2 linked regions of the Paraflavitalea devenefica genome follow. Each later gene encodes a partner of the first gene's protein in a complex. Links are inferred from orthologs where the notes say so. Each region holds a gene or a part of one and is shown in the gene's direction. Other genes may lie near its edges.

Region 1 (3,946 bases):
ACCCTGAAACCAGTTAAAAATGTAGTTAAACCAGGGGTAATAGCCAATAAGGAGTAATTTCTAATATCTCTTACTCATTGATAATCAATAAAGGGGTTCAAAAGCCAGTTACTGATTGTTGAACCCTTTTTCTGCCTTTTTGCCCGGAATAAGAGTAACCTATTACCTTCATTCGTCAGCTTTCACTCCCATCGCTTTTCCTTACCTTTGACGTCCTGTCAAATTGGCTCGTTATCAAAGTATAGCACTTTTTTTGACAACAGTATTGGCTCACAGATCCCACAGATTTTCACAGAAACCCATGTCTCTGTGTTAATCAGCCAGATCTGCGGGAACTTTGTTACAATTAAATCATCAACCAGCTATAATCATGTTAGGTTTTTTATCTAAAATGTTCGGAGGCAGCAAGTCGGAGAAGGATATTAAAACTATCCAGCCCATCGTGCAGCAGATCAATCAGCACTTTGCTGCTTTCCAGTCCCTGAGCAATGACCAGTTAAGGAATAAAACACAGGAATTCCGTCAGCGCATAAAAGCCCACCTGCAAAAGATTGACGACGAAATTGCCGGGCTGAATAAGCAGGCTGAGGAACTCCCTTTCAGTGATATTAATGGCAAAGACGTTATTTACCAGGAGGTAGATAAGCTGATCAAAGACCGTGACAAGCAGATAGAAGTAGTATTGAAAGAATTGCTGCCCGAAGCTTTTGCTGTGGTCAAAGAAACCGCCCGCCGCTTCAAGGAGAATACAGAGCTCGTAGCCACCGCCACTCAGCTGGACCGCGACCTGAGCGTGAAGAAAGACTATATCCGTATTGAAGGCGATAAATCCATTTTCAACAATACCTGGAATGCCGGCGGCGCCCCCATTACCTGGAACATGGTGCACTATGATGTGCAGCTTATTGGTGGTACGGTATTGCATGAAGGGAAGATCTCCGAAATGGCCACCGGTGAAGGTAAGACCCTCGTATCTACCCTGCCTGCCTATGTAAATGCATTGGCCGGGGAAGGCGTGCACATTGTAACCGTGAACGATTACCTCGCCAAACGTGACTCCGAATGGAACGGGACCATTTTTGAATGGCTGGGCCTTACAGTAGATTGTATTGACAAGCACCAACCCAATAGTGCCGACAGGCGCAAGGCTTACCAGGCCGATATCACCTACGGTACCAATAACGAATTTGGTTTTGACTACCTGCGCGATAACATGGTGCATACACCGGAAGAAATGGTGCAGCGCAAACACCATTTCGCCATGGTGGATGAGGTGGATAGCGTATTGATCGACGATGCCCGTACGCCGCTGATCATTTCAGGTCCTGTACCCCGTGGCGATGATCAGCAATACCATATACTCAAGAGCCGGGTGGAAAGACTGGTAGACATGCAAAAGCAGGTAACCAACAAATACCTGAACGAGGCTAAAAAGTTATTCGCCGAGGGAGATGATGAACCCAAAAGCGGCGGTCTGGCCCTGATGCGCGCCTACCGTGGCTTACCCAAAAACAGCGCCCTGATCAAATTCCTGAGCGAGTCGGGTGTACGGGTGAAGCTGCAAAAATCAGAGAACTATTACCTGGCCGACCAGCAGAAGCAAATGCCTGTGGTAGACCAGGAATTGTATTTCCATATTGACGAAAAGAATAACCAGGTAGAATTGACCGACAAAGGTATCCAGGCAATCACCAAATCCGGTGAAGATCCTGAGTTCTTTGTACTGCCGGATATTGGTGTGCAACTGGCAGAGATCGAAAAAGAAGAGCTGGACAGTGAAGAAAAGCTGCAACGCAAGGAAGCTGTACTGAATGACTATACTATTAAGGCCGACCGTATCCATACGGTACAGCAGTTATTGAAAGCCTATACCCTGTTTGATAAAGATGTAGAATATGTGGTGATGGAAGGGGCGGTAAAGATCGTTGATGAACAAACGGGTCGTATACTGGATGGCCGCCGTTACAGCGACGGTTTACACCAGGCCATTGAAGCCAAGGAAAACGTGAAGATCGAAGCCGCTACACAAACCTACGCTACCATTACCTTACAGAACTACTTCCGTATGTACCATAAGCTGGCCGGTATGACCGGTACAGCGATCACAGAAGCCGGTGAGTTCTGGGATATTTACAAACTGGATGTGGTAACCATTCCTACCAACGTAACCGCCATCCGCAAAGACCATGAAGACCTGGTATATAAAACCAAGCGTGAAAAGTACAAAGCCGTTATTGATGAGATCGAACAACTGCGTAATGCAGGCCGCCCGGTACTGGTAGGTACCACTTCTGTAGAGGTGAGTGAATTGCTGAGTAAGATGATGGCGGGTAAAAAGATTCCCCACAACGTATTGAACGCAAAACAACACGCCCGTGAGGCGCAGGTAGTGGCCGAAGCTGGCCTGGCCGGCGCTATCACCATTGCCACCAACATGGCGGGTCGTGGTACGGATATCAAGCTGGGGCCTGGCGTGAAAGAAGCCGGTGGTTTGGCCATTATTGGTACCGAACGCCATGAAAGCCGTCGTGTAGACAGGCAGTTGCGTGGCCGTGCAGGCCGTCAGGGCGATCCCGGTACTTCCCAGTTCTATGTATCACTGGAAGATGAGCTCATGCGTTTATTTGGCAGTGAGCGCATCGCTTCCATCATGGACCGCTTTGGTTATAAGGAAGGCGAAGTGATCCAGCACAGCATGGTGACCAAGAGCATTGAACGCGCACAGAAGAAAGTAGAAGAGAACAACTTCGGTATCCGTAAGCGTTTGCTGGAATATGATGATGTGATGAACAAACAGCGGAACGTGATCTATAAGAAACGTAACCACGCCTTGTTTGGAGACCGCCTGGCGCTTGACCTTGATAACGCCTTCTATATTGTAGCAGAAGGATTGATCAGCTCATTCCAGGAGCAGGATGACTATGAGGGCTTCAAAATGGCAGCGATCGTCAACTTCGGTATAGACAGCGCCATCACAGAAGAAGAGTTCAAGAAAAGCAATCCCAACCAACTGGCCGACCAGCTTTACAATGAAGCCGTTACCCGCTACCAGCGGAAACTGGCCGAAGTACAGCAGCAGGCAGTACCGGTATTCAAAAATATCCGCACTACCCAGGGCAGCCACATCGAAAATGTGGTAGTACCCTTCACCGATGGCAAGAAAGGCATGCAGGTGCTGGCCAACCTGAATAAGACCGTTGAAACAAGTGGCCGCGAACTGACCAACGCCCTGGAACGCCAGATCACCTTAGCCATCATTGATGATGCCTGGAAAGAGCACCTGCGGGCCATGGACGATCTGAAACAAAGCGTACAGACAGCCTACCTGGAACAGAAAGACCCGCTGGTGATCTATAAGATCACGGCCTTTGACCTGTTCAAGCGTATGGACAGTGATGTAAATAAAGACATCATCAGCTTCCTGTGCCATGCCAACATACCTGTGGAGCAGCAGAACGGCCAGCAGATCAGGGAAGGACGTGAAGAGAAAACAGATATGAGCCGTATGCAGGCCAATAAGGAAGACATTGAGCGTCGTGGCGATGACTATGCAGCCAATGAAAATGATTATTATGATCCCTCCCCTGTTAAACAGGAGCCTGTACGTGTAGGCCCCAAGGTAGGACGTAATGATCCATGTCCCTGCGGCAGTGGCAAGAAGTTCAAGAACTGCCACGGTAAAGACGCATAAGTATTTAATGATAATATTTCAAAAAGCATCCACTTGTGTGGATGCTTTTTTTATTCGCAATTCCTTTGATTTTGCCATGCTAAAAGCCCTGTACATTTGCGTGTACAACCTATTACAGACAACTTATCCCGGGAACAATGAACAACCTAAAAATAGCAACCGCTCAATTTGAAAACAAAAGCGATGATAAAGCATACAACCTTTCCGTTATAGACCAGTTGGCACAGAAGGCAGTTTCACAAGGCGCCCATGTCA
Region 2 (3,033 bases), on another replicon or contig:
ATGGTTGATCATAATGATTAAATCATGAGCAAGATTAAGATCACTTTAGTAAAAAGTGGAATTGACAGACCTGAACGTCAGAAGTTAACGCTTCAGGCATTGGGCTTGAATAAGCTGAATTCTACCAAAGAAGTGGAAGCAACTCCGCAAATACTGGGTATGGTGCGTAAAGTAACCCACCTGGTAACAGTAGAAGAGGTTAAGTAATTATCAAATTAAAAAGCGAGGGGAGATTCCCCGTTGAGTAAAAATCAAAAAACATGAAATTACACAGCATTAAGCCCGCAGAAGGCGCAACGCATAGAGAAAAAAGATTAGGTCGTGGTGAAGCATCCGGAAAGGGTGGTACCTCTACCAAAGGTAACAAAGGTGGTCAGAGCCGTGCCGGTTACCAACGTAAGAACGCGCATGAAGGTGGTCAGATGCCTATCCAGCGCCGTTTGCCAAAACGTGGTTTTACTAATATAAACAGGGTTGAGTACAAGGTGTTTAACCTCGGCCAAGTAGATCACCTCGTTGAAAAGTATGAACTGAAAGAATTCTCCCTGGAGAACCTGTATATCAATGGCCTGGTTAGCCGTACCGACCTGGTGAAAATATTGGGTAATGGCGAGCTGAAAAGCAAGGTAGCCTTCAAGGTGAATGCGATCAGCGAAAAAGCCAAAGCTGCCATTGAAGCAGCCGGCGGTACTGTGGAAATTGTAAAGTAATTTTACGTAACTTGCATAGACGCATCTCCGAATGCGTCTTTTTTTGTTAACGACAGAGGCCATCATAATAAATTTCTGGATTCCGTGAAAAAATTCATACAAACCCTGAAGAATATCTGGAGTATTGAGGAGCTGAAGAGTAAGATCCTGGTGACCATTACCCTGATAGCTGTATATCGCCTCGGTACACACATCGTACTGCCCGGTATTGATCCTACCAAGATCAATACGGCCGCATCCGGCGGTGGTATCCTGGGCCTGATTGATGCTTTTGCCGGCGGCGCCTTTTCACAGGCTTCCATCCTGGCATTGGGTATCATGCCTTATATCTCCGCTTCGATCTTCATGCAGTTGATGACCATCCTCTATCCCCCCTTCCAGAAGATGCAAAAAGAAGGAGAGAGTGGTCGTAAAAAGATCAACCAATACACTCGCTATCTTACTGTAGCCGTTGCTATCCTGCAGGCCAGCGCCTATGTGGCTTACCTGCACCAGACGAACAAGGATGCCATGGTACAAGCCTATTCTTCTTATTTCTGGCTCTCTACCACTGTTATTCTCAGCGCCGGCACATTATTCGTGATGTGGCTGGGTGAAAAGATCACTGATAAAGGGCTGGGTAACGGTAGCTCCGTAATCATCATGGTGGGTATCCTGGCTCGCCTTCCGCAATCATTGATGCAGGAATGGTCAGCCAAAACCACTACCGGAAGCGGCCGTGGTATATTGCTTTTTGTGATAGAGATCGCTGTACTGGTAGCCATTATTATGGGACTGATCATCCTCATCCAGGGGGTTCGTAAGATACCTGTACAGTATGCCAAACAAATTGTAGGTAACCGCCAGTTTGGTGGCGCCCGCCAGTTCCTGCCCATCAAGGTGAACAGTGCTGGTGTAATGCCTATCATCTTTGCACAGGCCATTATGTTCCTGCCTACTTTGTTGTCCAACTTTGACTCTACCCGTGGATTGGCCAGAATATTTGGCGATCACAGCAACTTCTGGTATATGCTAATCTATGCTGTAATGGTGATTGGTTTTACCTTCCTGTATACAGCGCTGATCTTTAATCCCAAGCAAATTGCTGATGATCTTAAACGTAACAATGGGTTCATTCCCGGTGTGAAACCCGGCCAGCCTACAGCCGATTATATTGGCTCTGTAATGGATAAGATCACGTTGCCAGGCGCTGTATTACTGGCTGTAGTAGGTATCCTGCCCGGATTTGCGCAACGTTTGGGCATTTCACAGTCTTTTTCTTCCTTTTTTGGAGGAACTTCCCTGCTGATCATGGTGGGTGTTGTCCTGGATACACTGCAACAAATTGAAACTCAACTTTTGATGCGTCAATACGATGGTTTGATGAAGAGTGGACGCGTACAGGGTCGTCAGGCAGTATCGCCCGCCTCCCTGTAATACCTCATTATACAACTTTAAAACCTGGCAACTGTTATAGTAGTTGTCAGGTTTTGTTTTAAACAAAAGATACCAGCGAATGATCTATATTAAAACAGCGGCTGAAGTAGAGCTTATGCGGCAAAGCGCCTTACTGGTGAGCGCTACTTTGGCTGAAATAGCTAAGTTACTCCGTCCGGGAATTACCACGCTGTCATTGGATAAGACCATCGGTGAAATGATCCGCGATCATGGTGGCGTACCTTCTTTCCTTGGTTTTCATGGCTATCCGTTCAACTCCTGTATATCGGTAAATGATGTGGTGGTGCATGGTTTTCCCAACAGCGGAGAGTTAAAGGACGGCGATATTATTTCCGTGGATATTGGCATTATTAAGAACGGCTGGCATGGCGACCATGCCTATACGTTTGCGATAGGGGACGTAAAACCTGAAGTATTGAAGCTGATCCGCGTTACCAAAGAATCACTGTATAAAGGCATCGAAAAGGCTGTAACTGGTAATCGTATCGGGGATATAGGGGCTGCTATACAGGAACATACCGAAAAGAAATATGGGTATGGGGTAGTGCGTGAACTGGTAGGGCATGGCCTGGGTAAAAGTCTGCATGAAGACCCGCAAGTACCTAATTATGGCAAGCGTGGTACCGGCGCCAAACTGAAAGAAGGCATGGCACTGGCTATTGAACCTATGATCAATATGGGGAAGAAAGAAGTGTATACCGAGTCTGATGGCTGGACCGTACGTACGGTAGACCATTCACCTTCTGTGCATTTTGAGCATGATGTGGCTGTGCAAAAGAACAAGGCTGATATTTTATCTGATTACAGTATTATTGAAGCGGCGGAGAAAGCAAATGCCCACCTTGTTGTGGACCAGGCAGAGCTGGTTAGTTAACATTGAAGCTGG

What was found.
Region 2: the proteins of secA (region 1) and secY are in contact, whole or in part, in a crystal structure (PDB 3DIN), measured with the Thermotoga maritima proteins. The link is inferred for Paraflavitalea devenefica from one-to-one orthologs. Residues at the interface, in WP_004082002.1 of Thermotoga maritima: Glu261, Ala262, Arg263, Lys300, Ala301, Arg302, Thr303, Ile304, Ile305, Leu323, Tyr324, Asp325, Pro326, Val329, Ser330, Tyr333, Ile336, Lys340, Phe345, Val349, Glu363, Phe364, Tyr374, Ser375, Gly376, Gly377, Glu393, Ile395, Thr482, Ser483; in WP_004081795.1 of Thermotoga maritima: Glu108, Gly109, Glu110, Glu111, Ala236, Glu237, Arg238, Arg239, Ile240, Thr241, Ile242, Gln243, Tyr244, Ala245, Arg246, Arg247, Val248, Thr249, Gly250, Arg251, Arg252, Val253, Tyr254, Gly256, Ala257, Ser258, Thr259, Tyr260, Leu261, Pro262.

What each region holds. Positions count from the first base shown.
Region 1 is NZ_JAARML010000003.1:91,924-95,869, reverse strand. The notes cover bases 19-3,891. They hold secA (preprotein translocase subunit SecA), read left to right. Parts: upstream 19-370; coding sequence 371-3,691; downstream 3,692-3,891. Other genes in these bases: HB364_RS18845 (nitrilase family protein), read left to right, coding at 3,829-3,891; HB364_RS18855 (c-type cytochrome), read left to right, coding at 19-57. In the rest of the region: more of HB364_RS18855, read left to right, coding at 1-18; more of HB364_RS18845, read left to right, coding at 3,892-3,946. UniProt on the Escherichia coli protein: Required for protein export, interacts with the SecYEG preprotein conducting channel.
Region 2 is NZ_JAARML010000004.1:771,448-774,480, reverse strand. The notes cover bases 1-2,960. They hold secY (preprotein translocase subunit SecY), read left to right. Parts: upstream 1-794; coding sequence 795-2,126; downstream 2,127-2,960. Other genes in these bases: map (type I methionyl aminopeptidase), read left to right, coding at 2,206-2,960; rplO (50S ribosomal protein L15), read left to right, coding at 261-710; rpmD (50S ribosomal protein L30), read left to right, coding at 25-207. Outside these bases: more of map, read left to right, coding at 2,961-3,021. UniProt on the Escherichia coli protein: The central subunit of the protein translocation channel SecYEG. Consists of two halves formed by TMs 1-5 and 6-10.